4 regions of the Pseudoalteromonas sp. Of11M-6 genome follow, and region 1 is predicted to be linked to each of the others. Evidence: predicted binding sites of a transcription regulator. Region 1 holds the regulator's gene; each other region holds the start of a gene.

Region 1 (4,939 bases):
GTGATCGAACTCATCAACCACACAAAGACAATTTATTATGACCAGTAAAATCATTAACAAACTAGTTTTCATCGGCTTGCTTGCAAGTTCTACTCTAGCAATTGCTGCAGAACAAAATGAAGTCATTATTGATGCTGGCCGTCAGCAAGCGCAACTGCAAAGCAACATCGGTATTTTTGAACAGAATGTTGTTATTATTCATGGCAACAGAAAGATAAATGCCGATCGCCTAGAGGTCCACCGTCGCGCGGAACTTGGCATTAACAAGCAACTGCTTGTGGCAACTGGCAGCCCTGCCACTTTTAGCGAACGTCAACCCGATGGCAACTTGCTAGAAGCCAAAGCAAATGAAATCCGTTACGACGTAGCGAAGGGAACCCTAGTGATTTCTGGTGATGCTGAAATCAATCAAACTGGGCAAAAAATCAATGCTCAAGTCATCACCTATGACATTGAAAAGCAATTGATCAGCGCTGAGCGCTCAGACCAAGAAGACTCTCGAGTAAGAACCATCCTTGTTCCTGTTGATGACAAAAAAGACGCTAAAGAGAAAAAAGCGCAGGAAGAAGGTAACAATTAATGAGCGAGCTCAAAGCAACTGGTCTAGCAAAGAGTTATAAGGGTCGTCAGGTCGTCAAAAATGTTGGTTTAAGTGTTCAGGCTGGCAGTATTGTAGGCTTATTAGGACCAAATGGTGCAGGTAAAACCACTACGTTCTACATGATTGTAGGGTTAGTACCAAGCGACAAAGGCTATATTCAGATTGATGACGAAGATATCACTTTGTTACCGATGCACAGCCGTGCACGACTTGGTATTGGCTATCTACCGCAAGAGTCTTCAATCTTTAGAAAACTCACGGTCTATCAAAATTTGATGGCGATTTTAGAAACTCGAAAAGACTTATCTAAAGTTGAAAGAGAAGCTGAACTAAACGAGTTACTGGATGAGTTTAATATTCAACACATTCGCGACTCACAGGGCATGGCATTGTCGGGAGGCGAAAGAAGACGAGTCGAAATTGCTCGCGCTTTAGCCGCAAACCCTAAGTTTATCCTGTTAGATGAACCTTTTGCTGGTGTTGATCCTATTTCGGTGTTAGATATAAAGACAATCATAGAGCACCTAAAAAACCGTGGTATCGGTGTGCTTATCACCGATCATAACGTTAGAGAAACACTGGACGTATGTGAAAAGGCCTACATCGTTTCACATGGTGAGTTAATCGCTGCAGGCACGCCAGAACATGTTTTGGCAGATCAAACCGTAAGAGATGTCTACCTAGGCGAACAATTCAAGCTATAGTTAAGACGTAGTATTAATAACTGTTAAAAAGGATTGTTAGAGATACATGAGGCAATCATTACAGCTGCGCATGGGGCAGCAACTTACAATGACTCCGCAACTGCAACAAGCCATTCGCTTGCTGCAGCTTAGTACATTGGATCTGCAACAAGAAATACAAGAAGCATTAGACAGCAATCCATTGTTGGAAGTGGAAGAAGGTGATAATACTGACGGCGAAAACGCTGACCAACACAGCCAAGAAAAGAGCCGTGCTGACGACAATCAAGATTCAGCCGATGAAACGCAGGTTAGTGACTATGAGATAGACTCAGATACCGCCATGAGCAAAGACACTGTGAGCGATGACCTTGCCATGGATGTCACTTGGGACGAGTATATGAGTGCAGCGCCTGCTGCAAGCTCAGGTCCACTTCCCGATGACGATAATGTTTATCAAGGGGAAACCTCTGAATCTCTCCACGATTATCTCATGTGGCAACTCGAACTGACACCATTTAGTCCAACAGATAGAGCTATTGCGATTGCGATTATTGAAGCGGTCGACCTGTCAGGCATTCTAACACTGTCTTGCGAAGACATTTTAGAAAGCATTAATGACGAGAATAGCGAAGAGCCTATTGAGCTAGATGAAGTCGAAGCCGTACTCAAACGCATTCAGCTTTTTGACCCTGTCGGTATCGCAGCGCGTAGTTTACAAGAATGCTTATGCATTCAGCTAAACCAATTCGCCCCAGATACCCCATGGATTGCCGAAACAAAAATGATCCTGACAGAGCATATCGACTTGCTTGCCAGCCGTGACTATCGAACTTTGGCTAAGAAAACGCGCCTTAAAGAAGCCGATCTCAAAGAGGTCATGACGTTAATACATAGCCTTAACCCAAAGCCTGCGGCAAGCATTATTCATGAAGAGCCTGAATATGTGATCCCTGACGTATCGGTGAAAAAAGTAAAAGGTCGTTGGGTCGTAGAGCTAAATCCTGATGCTATGCCTAAAATAAGAGTAAATGACCATTACGCTGCGATGTCTAGAACGGCGAAATCCAGTACGGATAGTCAGTTTATTCGCTCACATTTACAAGAAGCAAAGTGGTTTATTAAAAGCTTAGAAAGCCGAAATGATACTTTATTAAAAGTTACCAATTGCATTGTGCAACAACAACAGGCATTCTTTGAACATGGCCCCGAAGCAATGCGCCCTATGGTGCTAAATGATGTTGCTGAAATGGTTGAGATGCATGAGTCCACAATTTCCCGTGTGACAACACAAAAATACATGCATACACCTCGGGGAATATTTGAGCTGAAGTATTTCTTCTCTAGCCATGTAAGTACGGAAAATGGAGGTGAGTGCTCTTCTACAGCAATTAGAGCACTTATCAAAAAGCTGATAGCTGCAGAGAATACCGCGAAGCCATTGAGTGACAGCAAAATTGCAGATATCTTAGCTGAGCAAGGAATTAAGGTAGCGAGACGTACGATTGCAAAATATCGTGAATCCCTAGCCATTCCACCGTCAAATCAGCGTAAAAGCTTGATATAAGACGTAAAACCCAAGAAGGAAAAATGCTTATGCAACTAAATCTAACTGGTCGCCATGTAGAAATTACTGACTCATTAAGAGACTATGTCACCAACAAGTTTGCGAAGCTAGAAAGGCACTTTGATCATATCAATAATGTGCATGTGATCCTTGATGTCGAGAAACTAGTACAAAAAGCAGAAGCAACATTACACGTAAACGGCGGCGAGCTATTTGCATCAACAGAGCATCAAGATATGTATGCCGCAATTGATGGCCTTATCGACAAGCTAGATCGTCAAGTTATTAAACACAAAGAGAAGCTCACTCGACACTAAGATGAAATTAAGTGAATTAGTGAACAAGGACTGCAGTAAAGCTGCGGTCCTTTTTAATAGCAAAAAACGTATTTTAGAATACATCAGCGAACTGGCTCATAGCCAAATTCCAAATACCAGTCAGCATGCTATCTTGGACGCCTTAATGGCGCGAGAGAAATTGGGCAGCACAGGGATCGGTAAAGGCATTGCCATTCCCCATGGTCGACTTGAAGGTTTGGATAAAATCCTTGCAATGGTGCTTGTCAGCGAGCAAGGGATCCAGTTTGAAGCCATAGATAAGCAGCCTGTCGATATTTTTGTCGCGTTCATCGTACCTGAAGGTGATAATCAACAACACCTGAAGACCTTAGCGGCGATTGCTGATACACTCAAAGACAAGTCTTTTTGCAAAATGCTTAGGCAAGCAAAAAGTGATGATGAGTTATATGCAGTGATCCAAGGTGAACTTGATGAGTGATGACGAAAAAGGACTCGAGCTTATCATTATCAGTGGCCGCTCAGGCTCTGGTAAATCTGTAGCGCTTCGAGTATTGGAAGACTTAGGCTACTATTGTGTGGATAACATTCCGGTCAATTTGCTGCCGTCTTTAGTCCGCAGTGTTTCGGACAATTATAATAAAATTGCAGTCAGTATTGATGTTAGAAACTTACCTAAAGAACAGGACGAGTTTAATGACATTCTTGAATACTTACCAGGCTTTGCCAAACCTACCCTGTTTTATTTAGACAGTGACGATCAAACCCTGATAAAGCGCTTCTCAGAAACACGCCGTTTGCACCCTCTTTCACTGCATAATCTTCCATTAGATGTTGCGATAAAGAAAGAACGGGAATTGTTAGACGTGCTGATCACTCGCGCCGATTTTCTCATTGATACTACAGGCCTGAGCGTTCATCAACTTGCAGAAGATATCCGCGAAAAAATCTTAGGTAAAAAAGACAAACAACTCATTATTACCTTTGAATCTTTCGGCTTTAAACACGGCATCCCAAAACAAGCGGATTACGTTTTTGATGCGCGCTTTTTACCCAACCCACATTGGGAGCCTGAGCTTAAGCCGCTAACTGGCTTAGATCAGCCAGTCAAAGACTATTTGTCGAGTCACAGCATCGTGCAAAAGTTTACTTGGCAGATCCAAACCTTCGTACAAACTTGGTTACCACACTTAGAGCGTAACAATCGCAGTTATCTAACGATCGCAATAGGATGTACAGGTGGGCAACATCGCTCGGTATACTTAGCGCAAACCATTGGTGAACGTTTTGCTAAAACCCATCCCAACGTCAAAATTCGTCACCGAGAGCAAGAGGGTTAAATGTTAGAAGATACGTTTTTAATCCAAAACAAACTCGGCCTGCACGCTCGAGCAGCGACGGTTCTTGCGCAATTAGCAACCCAATTTGATGCCGAAGTGACCTTATATCAAGGAGACAAAAGTGCTGCTGCTGACAGCGTACTAGCGCTGTTGTTACTTGAAAGCAGCCAAGGGAAAGAAGTCCGAGTGGTTTGTGAAGGTCCTGATGCTCAGTATGCACTAGACGCCATTGGCGGACTGATAGAAAATAAGTTTAATGAATCCGAGTAATCGTCAGTAAAACAATAAGGCCTGATTCATTTACTCCCTGCAAATCTCCCCCTCCTCCGTAACCAAAGTGGTCTAATAAGTCTCTCATAATTAAGCGTAAACCTTGGTAGTTCCTAATAAACTGAGTTACACTGTAATACCAATTTAGGTTTCTTTCGTGCAGTAAAGCGAGTTGCCGGAAA
Region 2 (4,939 bases), on a different contig from region 1:
AAATCTAAACACTCCGCACCGTCATAGATGAAAATACCAACTTCCATTATTTTTCCCTACAGATCAGTTTTTTACTAACTTGGCTGATTTTAGTTAAATTTTCAAGGTAAATTGTAACAACCCATGAAAAAACTCCACTCACTATAGTTTTAGTGTCTTTAAGCTACTATGAGTACTAGCATTTTTGCTCTATCGCAGAGAACCTTGTTTCTCCCGCAAAGCGATTGCACTTTTAGAGACGATCCGTAATATCTATCCCACGATAACAACAAGCGATGAAACAATATGTTCAAACCTTCCATCACATTATTAAGTGCAGCTGTATGTTTAGCCCTTGCGGGTTGTGCGGGCACAGCAGAGCAAAGCCAAGAACCAGTAAAATCACTGCAAAGTAAGCAATATGATAACGTGCTTTTACAGGAGTTTTCAGGTCCTTATCAAGGCGTTCCTCATTTTGACAAAATGAAGCTTGAAGATTTAGAAGCTGCGCTTGAAATTGGTATGGCTGATAATTTGAAAGAAATTGAAGCAATAGCCAATAATCCAGCTAAGCCAACTTTTGAGAACACCATTGTTGCACTAGAAAGAGCGGGTGCTCCTTTAGATCGCGTTTTTACCTACTACGGCCTTTGGAGTGCAAATATTTCAAGCCCAGAGTTTAGAGAAATCCAATCGCGAGTTGTGCCTAAGTTTTCAGAGTTCAGCTCTAAAATCACCCAAAACCAAGCGCTTTTTGAACGGGTAAAAGCGGTATACGAAGGCGCTGAATATAAAAAGCTAACGGCAGAAGAGCAGCGTATTACTTGGATGCGTTTTAACGGCTTTGCCCGCAATGGAGCGACGCTAAAAGGTGAAGACGCTAAGCGTTACGCGGACATTAATCTTGAGCTATCAAAGCTACATACTAAATTTGCAAACAACGTCCTTGCAGATGAAGAAAACTATGTAGTCTATCTCACTAAAGACCAGTTGTCAGGTTTGCCTGAGTCGTTTGTTGCGTCGGCAGCGGCTGCTGCAAAAGCGCGCGGTAAGGCGGACATGTACGCGATTACCAACTCTCGTTCATCAATGGATCCATTTTTAACCTACTCAACAGAGCGTGAGTTACGCGAGAAAGTATGGAACAACTACTATAACCGTGGCAACAACGGTGGCGAGTACGACAATAAAGCGATTATCTCTGACATCCTAAAGCTTAGACATGAACGCGTTAACTTACTCGGCTACGATAATTACGCGCAGTGGCGTCTTGAAGACCGCATGGCGAAAAAGCCTGAAAACGCGATGGCGCTGATGAAAAAAGTATGGCCTGCTGCAATTGCGCGCGTGAAAGAAGAAGTAACAGACATGACATCTATTGCTAAGCTTGAAGGCAATGATATAAAAATCATGCCATGGGATTACCGTTTCTACGCTGAGAAGGTTCGCCAAGCTAAGTATCAATTGGATTCAAACGAAGTTAAAGCCTATTTACAGCTAGATAATTTGCGTGAAGCGATGTTCTATGTAGCAGGCCGTCTGTTTAACTTTGAATTCACCGAAGTGCCAAAGGGCTCGGTGCCTGTATTCCACCCTGACGTTCGTGTTTGGGAAGTAACAGACAAAACCACTGGTGATAATATCGGCCTTTGGTATTTAGACCCGTTCGCACGTAAAGGTAAACGCTCTGGTGCGTGGGCCATATCATATCGTAGCCATACAACATTTGATGGTAAAACAAATGTGCTTAGCTCAAACAACTCCAACTTTGTGAAAGCACCAGAAGGTGAAGCGACCTTAATTTCTTGGTCAGATGCAGAAACCTATTTCCACGAGTTTGGTCACGCGCTGCATGCGCTTTCATCAAACGTGAAGTACCCAAGTTCAAACTCTGGTGTGCGCGACTACACTGAGTTCCAATCTCAGCTATTGGAGCGTTGGTTGGCAACAGACGAAGTGATCAATCGTTACTTAGTTCACTATAAAACAGGCAAACCTATGCCTAAAGCGCTAATCGAGAAAATCAAGAAGTCAGCAACCTTTAACCAAGGTTTCGCGACGACTGAATACCTTGGTTCGGCTATTATGGATATGCTTTTCCATACCACAGATCCTGACAAGATTGGCGACCCTGTTGCATTCGAAAAGTCTCAGTTAGGTGCGCTAGGCATGCCGGACGAGGTCGTGATGCGTCATCGTACAACTCACTTTGGTCACGTATTCTCAGGTGAAGGTTATTCAGCGGGTTACTACGGTTACCTGTGGGCTGAGGTATTAACTTCTGATGCAGCAGAAGCGTTTGCAGAAGCGCCAGGTGGCTTCTACGACAAAGACGTTGCACAGCGTTTAGTGGATTACCTATTCTCAGTTCGCAACTCAATGGATCCAGCAGAAGCGTATCGCAAGTTTAGAGGCCGTGACGCTGAAGTTGAAGCGCTTATGCGTGATAGAGGCTTTCCTGTAGAGAAGTAAAAAGTTTACTCTGCTATTCGGATAATAAAAAACCCCTGAACCAAGGGGTTTTTTATTAAGCTTTAGCTTTTGGATTTTGTGCCATCACCAAATAGGGATTTAAGGCCATCGGCAAATTGCTTTATTTGTGCTTTCATTGAGCGCTTTACGCTAACTTCAATGCTACCCAAAATCATTCTGCCGTGAATATAAATTCGTGGACGCTGTTTCACCTGCCCTGCAGATGCAAGCGTATTTCTTGTGTTTTCTACTGAACCCATAATATTACGAATATCGGTGACGACATCGACTGTGTCTGGTACAAAGATTTCGTCACTGCCTAAAATGCAATCTATATAAATATGTACTTCAGGGTGACTAAAAATTGCGTTGCTAAAATCTAGTTCCAAGCTGCCAAGGTAGTTTTTTAGGTGGATCTCTTTAGGTACGACCCACTCGCCACTGCGATGGTTGGAACTAAGTATAGAGGTAATGCTTATCGCCTCAGCACCATCTACGCTTGAGGTAAATTTTGGACCCAAACGAGCGGCTTTTTCGCTGTAATATCTTGCATCCGACTTTAGCGGTAAATCAGCACTAAGTGCTGCAATTTGTTCTTGTTCGTTCAGGTCGTATGCTTTATCCAATCGTCTCTCGAATGCATCAGCCGAAAGCTCACCGTGGCTGTAATTTAGAATTAACCGGTCAATCACCTCTTCCCTGACGGATTCGAGAGGTCTATCTTTTAATGGTACAGACATATGGTTGGTTCCGTTCTCTTGATTTATGCTTATAGAAGCAACAACTAAGCCAATATTAAATCATATATAAAACAAATGATTAGTATTTTACTATATCGAATTGGTCTATTTATTTACTAACATTTAGCTGCAAAAAATAGTATTTGGTCAAAATTACCACTCGTAGACGGAGAGTAACGCAGTAGTCCAAGTGTGGTTTGATATTGTCAGCCACTTTGCTATGGTAGTAGGTGTTCGCAAAACAACCAAAGGAGATTAGTTATGGCGAAGAAAAGCGATGTTAAAGCGCTTAAAAAAGAGCTGAAAGCGCGTAAAGCAAAGATTGAAAAGCATGAAGCAAAAATCAAAAAGCTGAAAAAAGCGATTAAAAAGGCTTAAAAGCCAAGTAGCCCTAACGTAAAGGGATAAGCAAGTGAGCGGTAAATATACCGCTCTTTTTGCGATTAAATCGAAAGATGGCTATATAGCAACCAAGTTCCCACACAGATTAAGATCACCCCACCAAAGGTTTCAGCTCGACTACCAAGGAACTTTCCAGCCGAATGCCCAATCATCACACCAATTGTTACCATCATGGTGGTGGCAAGGCCAATGAGCGAAGCGGCGAGCCATATATTCACATCAACAAATGCGAGACTGACACCGACAGCCATTGCATCAATACTGGTACCAAACGCTGTGATAATGGTTTTTAACCAAGGTTGCTTTGCGTGCTGTGCTGGCGCATCGTCATTACCCTTAAGGCTCTCATAAATCATATGAGCGCCAAGTCCTAACAGTAAGATAAAGGCAATCCAGTGATCCCAAGCCTCGACATAGCCAGCTGCAGATTGTCCTATTAACCAGCCAATCAGCGGCGTACAGGCTTCAATAACACCAAAAATGAGGCCGATTTTTATGGCTTCGGTAAGCCGAGGTGATTTTAGGCTGGCGCCTTTACCGATTGCCGCGGCAAACGCATCGGTAGACATGGCGTATGCTAACAGTAGCAGGGTGACGAAATTCATTTACATTGCTCCGGTCGGGCGATTTGAGTCCACGACATATCCACACGCCCGACCACAGGCATGGATATATCGATGGTCTCGCCAACCGAGAGGTGTCCGCACCATGGCATTTTGGCCAATGATGTTGATACGAACTCTTCCGAGCATTGGAAGCAGGCTACTCCCCAACGAGTTGCGATAATATCAAGAATTGTTCTAAATAGAAATCTAAGTTTATAGCTAGCTCTACACGATATGGTGAATGAGTTGGCTCCATTTTTAGTTATTTATCTTATAGCAATACACTAAAGCAGCTCCCTTTTCCTAATTCAGAGGTTGCGCTGATCCGTATGGAAACGGTCACCACTTACTATGGTGATAACAGCTGCTAGCTTGCCTCTCCAAACACTCGATTTTTACCATTCTTTTTAGCTTCATATAGCGCGTTATCTGCTCTTTCTACTAACTCTTCAACAGTTTGATTGATATTATCCTCACTAAGTGAAGCGACACCAGCACTAACCGATACAGCTTTTAGTGGTGAAAGTTTATGTTCAATAGCGGTTTCGAAAAAGGTTTGTACCACTCTTTGCGCGATCTCTAAGGCGAAAGAATAGGGGGTGTTTGGCAGTAAGATGGCAAACTCTTCACCGCCATATCTGTACAGAGCATCCATAGGTCGACGAATATGATTTTTGGCGGTGCTTACAAAAACCTTCAAGACATCATCACCCATCAAATGACCATATTCATCGTTATAGA
Region 3 (4,939 bases), on a different contig from region 1:
CTAAGTGTTTCAAAATCTGAGCCGCATCTTCTTCAGTCAAACTAAGCAGTAAGATGGCAGCCTTGTCGACGCCATCTAGCTTGTCAACGTCAAAGGCTGCGGGCAATTGTTTTTGTTCTTGATCAGTCATCTTCTGTCAACCACGCTTTCACAACTTGTGATGAGAGTTCTGGTTCGTTAGCAACTAAGGCACGTACTGCTTTGAGTAAGTCCTCGTCGCCATGTAAGTCTGGCAATTGTAATCTACCGTCAGAAGAGAAGCCAACCGCAGACTCATCGAATTCGTTATTTAGCATATCGAGTGTACTGTCACCTAAATCTACACCACTGGTCAACGCATCTTCATCAAAATCTTCAAGCGTATCATCTGGGTAAATTAGACGCTTAAGCATAGGTCTTACTACCGCTAAGATTAGCACAATGATCACTAAGGTACCTGCTGCAAGACGGATTGTCTTTTGGAACCAATCTTGCTCCCAAAGTGGTATCTCTTGCATTTCAGTGAGGTCTTCACGCACGAATGGCACAGTCACTACCTCTAGTGCATCACCTCGCTGCATATCAAAGCCCACACCACCTTGTAGCAAACGACGGATGTTATTTAGCTCTTCTTGCGTACGCGGCGCCATAGCCATGTTACCTTCAGCATCAGGTTTTGCGAGGTAGTCAACGGCCACACTCACACTGATCCGGCGAATAACACCTGTTTGCTGACGTTTATGGCTAATAGTGGTGTCTAATTCATAGTTACGGGTTGCTTCTTTTTGATTACTGCTTGGTGTTGCACTTTGACCATTGCCGCCTTGCCCAGCAACCTCTGGGATATTTGAGTTCACTGGAGGCTGATTAGTCAGCGCACCCGGAATACCGACAGCTAAACCACCAATATTATTTTCTTCATACGTTGTTTCGCTGCGAACCGCAGGTAAATCTGGGTTATAACGTTTTTGCGTTTCTTCAACTGCGCTGAAATCCATCGTTAAGTCAACCTGCGCGGTAAAGTTACCAAGACCTACAGTTGGGATCAGGATACTATCAATTTTTTCTAGATATTCTTGTTCACGCTTACGTTCGATTTCATACTCTTTTCTCGAGCGCGCAGCTAAAGAGTCTTGAGAACCAGAGTTGAGTAGACGACCGTTTTGATCGGTGACAGTCACGCGTGAAGGCTCTAGGCCTTGTACCGCTGATGCCACAATGTCTACGATTGAATCAACTTCTTCGCCGCCAAGCGTTTTGCCACGTTTAAGGGTAATAACTACGGTTGCAGAGGGCTTTTTCTCGCGACGTGCAAAGACGTTTTCTTTTGGAATTGCAAGTAACACTTTTGCACGATTTACGTCTTGTAACTCTTCAATTGTTCTCGCAAGTTGTTGCTCACGGCTATGTTTTAAGCGCTCTCTTTCAAGACGTTGGCTAACACCAAAACCCATATCTTGCATCAGAATATCAGTGCCAGAACTCGGAGACTGGGTAAAACCGTCACGCGCCATGCGTAGTTTTATGTCTTGATAGTCCGACTCAGCGACTAAAATGATATTACCATCTAATTGGTATTCAATTTTCTGTTGGTCTAAAAAGTCTAACGTTTCGACGAGTTCTTCTGTTGGGTATTTACCAAGTGGGCGCATATCTGGTTGGCGCGCCCAAATGATAATAAAGATTGCGATTGCTAAACAAATAGCAAGGGCAATAACCAGAGTAACCTGGCGCAACATATCAACACCGCTTAGCGCACTGAAGTAGCCTGATTTTTGCTCTTGTTGCTCATCCGATCCGCTGTCATTATTCAGCGCTGCATCGGAAAGCGTAAGATCTGTTGATTGATTAGTAGCCACGATTACTCTCCACAGTCACTCAATTAAACTGGCATGCTCATGATTTCTTTATAGGCCTCAACAAGTTTATTACGAACTTGCACTGTTGCCTCAAAAGCGACCGACGATTTTTGTTTCGCTATCATAGCTTCTGCAAGAGAAACGCTTCTGTCACCCATTTCAACAGCGGTGACTTTTTGTTTCGCTTCTTGTTGTAAGCCATGAACCGTATTAAGTGCGTCTGAGAGTAAATCGCCAAACTGAGCCGACGAAGATGCCGCCGTCTTAACCGACTGCACTGATGGCTGTGTGTTTCTCGTCGCTTCTGCAGCCATTGCCTGCATTTCTTGAAATAGCGCTGATGATTGTACTTTCATGATGCTTTACTCAAAATAACTCTTAGTTACCTGTAATAAAGCAGAAAACGTGCCAACTTAAAATCGTTAATTTTCAGTATGTTGAAATATTTTTAGCATGTCGAAAAATTGGCAGTGCATAGAAGTGAAAACTATGCGCCTAAGATCTGCTGATCTTTAATAGGCGCCTGAGTAAATTTGAATTAGCAGATAAAGCTTAACCTGAGGTTTGGAAAAGCAATGAGCTAACTCATTGTTTATAAACTCAGGTAACTTAGGTTAAGCGGGTAGTGCAATCCCTAAATCTCGCATTTTTGCCAGCTTATAGCGAAGTGTGCGAGGACTCATACCTAACACCTCCGCCACCTCTTTACGTTTACCATTAAACTTTGCTAGCGTATCTAAAATAATTTGGTGTTCTTTATCCTGTAACTCATCTTTATAGCTAATGATTTCATCCTCACCTTGAGAGCGCTCCATTAAAGCTGATGCTTCATGATTTACAAGTGGTGCAGACTCAATCAAAGCCATCGGTGAGAAATTTTCGATAAAAATATCATCTTCTTGAATTTCATTACCTTGGAACAAAATCAGGGCACGTTGAATAACGTTGTCTAGCTCTCTTACGTTTCCAGGCCAACTGTGTGAACTGAGCTTGCGCTTTGCACCGCTGCTTAATATAGGTGTTGGCTTGCCTGCTTTTTGCGTATGTCTTACCAACAAATGCTCGGCTAACACTGCGATATCACCCGCTCTGTCCTTCAGTGGCAACCACTCTAGTGGGAAAACATTGAGGCGATAATATAAATCTTCTCTAAATACCCCATCCTCCACCGCTTCTTTTAAATCGCGGTTACTGGTTGCCAACACTCTGACGTCCAGTGAAATGGTTTTTCTGCTACCTAAACGCTCTACCTCGCGCTCTTGTAACACGCGAAGTAATTTTGCTTGTAATCCCAAATCCATCTCTGTGATCTCATCAAGCAAAATCGTTCCCTTTTGTGCTTGCTCAAATTTTCCAGGACACGCCTGAATGGCACCTGTAAATGCCCCCTTTTCGTAACCAAACAGGGTCGCTTCAAGCATATTTTCTGGGATTGCAGCGCAGTTAATTGCGATAAAGGGCTCATCTGCTCTGTCGGATTTATCGTGAATATAGCGAGCCAACACTTCTTTACCTGAACCGCTCGGTCCAAGTACCATAACGCTGGCATCCGACTTAGCTACTTTTGCAGCCAGTTCAAGTAGTTTAATACTCTTTGGATCGGCAACAATGGGGCCGTCTGTCTCTTTTTCCTTCTCAGGTAGATAACGTCCAACCATATTGAGCAATACTTCAGGCGCAAATGGCTTAGCCATATAGTCGATGGCACCCAATCTCATCGCTTCAACCGCATCATCAATGGTCGCGTATGCCGTCATCATCAATACCGGTAATTCGGGATAGTTGAGTTTAATGGTCTTTAACAAGTCAAGCCCACTCATGGCACCCATTTGCACGTCACTCACCACCAAAGAAAAGGTTTCTTGCTTTAGCAATAAAACGGCTTGTTCCGCACAACTTGCTTCTACGCACTCGATATTTGAAAGCTGCAATGTATCAATGAGTGCTTCTCTTAAACCAGCATCATCTTCAACAACTAAAACTCTGTTACTCATAGTTCCTCCGCCTCAATTAGTGGTAGTACCAAGCTAAAACGCGCACCCTTACCTTCAATATTGTCTGCCTGTGCAAACCCTTTGTGTGCGTTAGCGACTGAATTAACCACCGCAAGTCCTAACCCAGTCCCCTGCGACTTAGTTGTAAAAAATGGTTCAAACAACTTGTCGACTAAGGTTTCATCAATACCAGGACCATTATCAACAACTGAGATACGTACATACTCGCCACACGGCTCGCGCTCTGCATTAAGTTCAATATGTGCCGCACTGCCAATTATTTGAATACTGTTGTGGATCAGGTTTTGGATCGCACTTGCAAGCGCCGTACGATTACCTAATATTTCGATATCTGGCTCGGGTAAAAATGCTTCCAACTTTGCTTGGTTAAGCTCAACCATAGCGTCAGCACCCGCTTTGACTTCACTCAATAACTGTTGCATTGACACTCGCTCAACCACTTGTTGTTCACCGCTTTTAGCGAACAACAGCATGTCATTAACTTGGCTTTCTAAGTCTTTTAACCGAGACATCAACTTATCGTGAAACTTTTCTCGAGAAGCCGAAGGAAGATTAGCTGCACCAAGATTTGCACCATATAACATCGCAGCCGATAACGGCGTACGCACTTGATGCGCCAATGAGGCAACCATTTTTCCTAACGCACTTAATCTTTGCATATGCGCAACACGACTTTGGAGCCGGCGCGTCTCGGTGAGATCTGTCATCAAAATGAGTTGCCCAGGTTCCGGTGTTAGCGCGGTAATATCTAACTTAATTCTTCTGCCATCTTTAAGAGAGACTTCATGACCATCGTCCTGCTGTGGTCGAAATGAACGCTGAATAACGCTAAACCACTTTTCACCTTCGAGTGGTTCACCCAACATATCCATCGCAATTTGATTCGCCTTGGCAATCATACCTTGACCATCAAGTACCACGACACCCGCAGGCATAGTATCAACAAGATGACTTAACCAACTCGCCTGCTGCCTAAGGTCGCTTAGCTCACCGACGTAGGCTTCTTGCAGCAAACAGGGATTGTAGCGATTCGTCGTTGGTACAAATTGTGGATTAATAACATGTGCTAATGCCATTTTTCCGCTC
Region 4 (4,939 bases), on a different contig from region 1:
GGTGATTTTATTTGCGACTTGGTGCTCTGATTCGCAGCGTTTATTGAGTGAACTAAAACAATCTGAATTACTCACCCAGGCCGAGTTAACCATCGTTGCCATTGGCCGAGAAGAAACTAACACTACACTTGAGCAGTTCAACGAAACCATGCAATTGCCCATCCATTTTGTTGCCGATCCCAATCGAGATATGTACAACACGTATGCCAATAAAGGCATTCCTAGAGTCATCTTGCTTGATGAGCGCAACCGAGTGATGCAAACCCTCCTCGGTGAGCAACCCAACACCTTATCAAAACTAAACTGGAATTAACGAGGTAACTATATGAATCCAGAAGTCGTTAGCATTCTCACGATGGCCAAAGTTATCCAAACCGCCGTTGCCCCTGTATTTTTAATTACGGGTATTGCTGCGACCTTAGGGGTACTATCAAACCGCTTAGCACGGATCACGGATAGGGCGCGTTTACTTGATCGCAAGATCAATACCACGCAAGATGAAGAGCTCAAAATGCACTTTAGCCGTGAAATGCGCGCACTATTAAAACGGTCTCGTTTTATTCACGTTGCATTTAGCATGAGTGTACTCAGTGCGTTGCTTGTGTGTGCAGTGGTTATGCTGCTGTTCATGTCACACTTGTACAGTATGCCATTGGGTATTACTTTATCGTCTTGTTTTATCGCCGCTATGGTGCTGCTTATTGGCGCGTTTATCTCTTTGCTGGGAGAAATCTTTTTAGCCACCCGCAGTATGCGCAGGGGCATGATATTCAAAGACATCGAGAGTTGATTATTTAAAACTAGTTGCCTCCGTCACAGGGCACTTATCGCAATTGTTTGATTATATTTGTAATTTACATTGAAAATAGGGAAAAATATTAGGGGTTTACTATGAAGAAACTACTTACCGTCACACTATTTAGCTGTCTTGCAGCAACAGCACAAGCTAACACTATGTTTGAATCGGCTGATGATGCAATTGAATACCGCAAAGCGTCTTTCCAATTGATCCGTTTCCAAATTGGCAATATGGGCGACATGCTAAAAGGCAAAGTACCATTTGATGCCGAAGTATTTAAACAACGTGCTCACAATGCTGCGCAATTATCGCAAATGCCTTGGGAAGCATTTATCGACGGTTCTGACAAAGGCAATACTGATGCCCTACCAGCCGTTTGGTCAAACAGAGCTGAGTTCGATGGTAAAGCCAAGCAATTTGCCGAGTATGCTCAAGCACTGGCTGTTGCAGCTGACTCAGGTGACAAAAAGCTGATTGCTTCTGCATTTAAAGATTGGGCAAAAGGCTGTAAAGACTGCCATAAATCTTTTAAAGATTAATCAAAACAAAACAGCCGCATATTTGCGGCTGCTTACTATCTGAATATCTCGTCACTTGCTTGGCTATCACCAACGACACAATAACTCAGACATCGCATTGAGTAACCCACAGCCCTGCTTAATCACACAGCCAAATTGAATTACTGTCAGTGCTAGACTCGTAGATGACGTTTAATGATCAGTCATCAATATAGTCGAAATCATCATCGCCTAGATTTCTACGTAGGCGTTTTTGCTCTAAGTAGTCGTCTAGCTTTCTTTTGACTTTACGCTTTTGCTTGTCATGTTGGTTACGACCCAACTTTTCAAATTCATCGTCTGCAAAATCATCATCAAGCGCATCGTAAGAGAATGTCTTACCCACAACTAACTCCAAAATAAAATAGTCATTAATAAAATGAGAGCCGTCTCTCAAGATCACTATTTAGCGCTAAATTGTCATTCTGAAAAGTGAGAGTTTCTTATCCTTACAATAAAAATTTTTTATCGCCTAATTCATTTTGACAAAAACAACTATATTTTAGTCAATTTCATCACTTTTAGAGCACATTAACTTTCAACAATATAACACAATATATTGATTTTACTTGGGTTTATATTTGGCACTGTTCTTGTAACAACAATCATGAAACTGAGCCAATAAGGATCGACCATGAATAAAATTTTACTACTAACAGCAGCAACAATGATGACAACCACCGTCGCTGCACACGAAAAAAATAACATCACGTTTAGCGGTGACAATTGTGAAGTAGAATTTCAGAATGACGTTAGGATCACACCTGATAACTTGGTGATCACAACGGCCAAAAACAAAACAGCTGAGATCAACAACCTTGGCGAACTGACACTCAATGGCGAGCGCATCGCACTTAATACACAGCAAAAAACGATGCTCACGCAATATGGTGATGAACTAAGAGGCCGCCTACCACAAGTGGCTGATATTGCTTTTGAGGGCATAAAACTAGCGGGCGTCGCCCTTAATGAAGTGGCACACACCTTTAATTTAACCAGTTTAGATAGCATCCATGCTGTGATCGATGATCTTGAAACAGAAGTGCAAAATACGTTTTATCAGCAAGGTGCGTTTGTGATGGGCAAGCAAACCTTTGATGAGTTTGGCCAAAATTTTGATAATCAGTTTGAAGAAAAAATCGAGACCGCAGTACAAGGTGCCATGATGCAATCGATAGGTAGCTTACTGGTTGCGATTGGCAACGAAATGTCAGATGCAAACGGTGATATGAGCAGCTTTGAACAACGTATGGAAAACTTCGCAACACAAATCGAAACCAAAGTTGAACAACAGGCAGAATCTATTGAGAAAAAAGCCGACGCACTGTGTGGCGATTTTGAACAAATAGCGAAAAACGAAGCTATTGTCGCAAGGTCTATCCCCGCCATGTCAGAGTACCAACTGTTTAAATTTAAATAATCTGACGTTGGCATAACTTACATCTAATTAAAGATACGTTATGCCAACCCTTTCCTTTGTGCATCGGCCAATTTCCCCAGCATTTTAATCGCTTGCTCTACCGACACATCCCACGGCAAACCATAACTGATACGTATACAATTTTGATACTTTTTGCTGGCACTAAATAGCGTACCAGGCGTAATACTGATCCCGCGCTCTAAGGCTTTTTGGAACAACAAGGCACCATCAACGTGCTTACCTAAGTCTAGCCACAGCACACAACCACCTTGCGGGCGACTGACTCTTACCTCACTACCAAACGCAACATTCACCGCTTGGATCATACGATCTCGATTCTCAATTAACCGTTTGCGGACCAACTTTAAATGGCGCTCGTAGCCTCCGGAGCTGAGAAAGTCCGCCAGTGCCCATTGATTCATTAAAGATGATGAGCAACTCAACGCACGTTTTATGCGCTTTGCTTTTGCACTAAATTGACTGGCGACCATCCAACCCACTCGATAGCTGGGCGCTGCGGTTTTTGAAAATGACGCACATGTGATCACTAAGCCCTTTTGGCTAAATGCTTGTGCTGGTATGCCACGCTGCTCGGTAAAATATAAATCGCCATACACATCGTCTTCTATCAACACCACGTCACGTTGCTCTAATAGTGCCACCAGCTGCGCACGCCTCGTATCTGGCATAAAGCTACCAAGCGGGTTACTAATACTAGTAGAAAACACACACGCTAGAATATCATGCTTTTCAAGTGCCCGTTCAAGGTCGCTCAGCCAAATGCCATCATCCGGGCAAACCGGTATTTCAATGGCCTTTAACCCTAAGTTTTCAGCCAGTTCAACAATGCCAAAATAACAGGGGGATTCAATCGCTATCACGTCTCCGGGCTTGGTCACCGCTTGTAACGCAATCGCCAATGCTTCTTGCGCGCCATTGGTGATCACCACTTCATCCATATCTATTGCTAAGCCCATATCCAAATAACGCCGCACGATTTGCTTTTTTAAACTATCTAAACCATCCATAGGACCATAATTAATGAGTTCATTCCCTGCTTCTTTCATTGCGCGGCGCATAATTTTGGCAAGCACCTGCTCGGTACCAGCAATGGCGATGGGATTGGCGATACCTAAGGGGATTGCATGCGGCTGATGGATCCCCTTATACACTTGTTCAATCAACGCCTGCTTGTTCACCACCACAGGTTTGGCGGGCAATCGTGCACGCTTCGGTGAGTCGTTGTGCGAGGCTCTGTGGCATAAAAAGTAGCCGGACTTCTCTTTGGCAATGACTTTTCCTTGATCTTCAAGTGCTTGATAGGCCTGCTTTACCGTTGGGATACTGACATTAAAGTTTTGCGCCATAACACGCAATGAGGGAAGCTTTTCGCCCGGTAAAATAGATTCTTGTTCTGCCATCGACAAGATCATTTGGATCACCTGCTGATAGAGAAAGGCGGAATGTTGGCGTTGAATAACGGTACTCATAAGCAATAATCTGTATAGGTATAAATTAGCAAATTCTGTATATAGCTTATACAGAATAACAGCGTAAACTACAGACTTCCACTGCTGTTTGAATCTAGAGCCGATCATGAAAAATCTATTTCTTTACGCCATCACTGTGTTGATTTGGGGATCAACATGGCTTGCCATTGAGTACCAACTTGGCAGCATCAACGAGTTTGTGTCGCTGTTTTACCGCTTTGGCCTCGCCGCGGTTTGTATGTGGGCGTTTGTCATCTATAAGCGTGTGCCAATGCGATTTTCTCGCCGAGATCACGGCTTTTTCATCCTCTTAGCGTTGTGTAATTTTGGTGCTAACTATCTCTTCTTGTATTGGGCTCAGGCACATTTAACGTCAGCAATGGCATCAATTGCGTTTTCATTATTATTGGTCGTTAACATCGTCAATACTAAGTTATTTTTTGCCAAACCTATTGCAAAGCGAATTTACTTTGGCGCATCACTGGGCACGCTTGGGATAGTCAGCTTGTTTTGGCACGATTTGGTCGCATTTGATTTGCAAAGCGAGGCCTTCTTGGGATTATCATTAGCTCTATTAGGAACAGTGGTCGCGTCACTCGGTAATATGGTGAGCGTGCGCAATTCCAATCAGCAAATTGATGTTATGGCAGGAAATGCGTGGGGCATGCTATAC

Evidence for each region. Region 1 encodes sigma-54, which starts transcription at its own class of promoters, with help from an activator protein. Its sites were predicted from a motif close to GTTGGCACGNNNNTNGNNT; they were not measured.
Region 2: a site for sigma-54 is predicted at 3,227-3,245, ahead of MHN32_RS15685 (LiaF domain-containing protein). Genes of this name have one in related genera too.
Region 3: a site for sigma-54 is predicted at 2,233-2,251, ahead of fliE (flagellar hook-basal body complex protein FliE). Genes of this name have one in related genera too.
Region 4: a site for sigma-54 is predicted at 1,937-1,955, ahead of MHN32_RS17740 (DUF2884 family protein). Genes of this name have one in related genera too.

What each region holds. Positions count from the first base shown of each region.
Region 1 covers NZ_JAKRFW010000001.1:218,479-223,417, forward strand. The annotation lists gene lptC (LPS export ABC transporter periplasmic protein LptC) at 1-48, shown strand, start outside; gene lptA (lipopolysaccharide transport periplasmic protein LptA) at 38-580, shown strand; gene lptB (LPS export ABC transporter ATP-binding protein) at 580-1,305, shown strand; gene MHN32_RS01010 (RNA polymerase factor sigma-54) at 1,352-2,851, shown strand; gene hpf (ribosome hibernation promoting factor) at 2,881-3,168, shown strand; gene ptsN (PTS IIA-like nitrogen regulatory protein PtsN) at 3,170-3,628, shown strand; gene rapZ (RNase adapter RapZ) at 3,621-4,487, shown strand; gene MHN32_RS01030 (HPr family phosphocarrier protein) at 4,488-4,757, shown strand.
Region 2 covers NZ_JAKRFW010000034.1:8,254-13,192, reverse strand. The annotation lists gene MHN32_RS15695 (DJ-1/PfpI family protein) at 1-47, opposite strand, end outside; gene MHN32_RS15690 (M3 family metallopeptidase) at 286-2,451, shown strand; gene MHN32_RS15685 (LiaF domain-containing protein) at 2,514-3,191, opposite strand; gene MHN32_RS15680 (manganese efflux pump MntP family protein) at 3,635-4,198, opposite strand; yybP-ykoY riboswitch at 4,218-4,376, opposite strand; gene MHN32_RS15675 (diguanylate cyclase) at 4,566-4,939, opposite strand, start outside.
Region 3 covers NZ_JAKRFW010000004.1:76,117-81,055, reverse strand. The annotation lists gene fliG (flagellar motor switch protein FliG) at 1-130, opposite strand, end outside; gene fliF (flagellar basal-body MS-ring/collar protein FliF) at 123-1,841, opposite strand; gene fliE (flagellar hook-basal body complex protein FliE) at 1,862-2,194, opposite strand; gene MHN32_RS03545 (sigma-54 dependent transcriptional regulator) at 2,453-3,832, opposite strand; gene MHN32_RS03540 (ATP-binding protein) at 3,829-4,929, opposite strand.
Region 4 covers NZ_JAKRFW010000041.1:50,914-55,852, forward strand. The annotation lists gene MHN32_RS17720 (thioredoxin-like domain-containing protein) at 1-313, shown strand, start outside; gene MHN32_RS17725 (DUF2721 domain-containing protein) at 326-790, shown strand; gene MHN32_RS17730 (cytochrome c) at 892-1,338, shown strand; gene MHN32_RS17735 (hypothetical protein) at 1,517-1,702, opposite strand; gene MHN32_RS17740 (DUF2884 family protein) at 1,991-2,776, shown strand; gene MHN32_RS17745 (PLP-dependent aminotransferase family protein) at 2,815-4,374, opposite strand; gene MHN32_RS17750 (DMT family transporter) at 4,373-4,939, shown strand, end outside.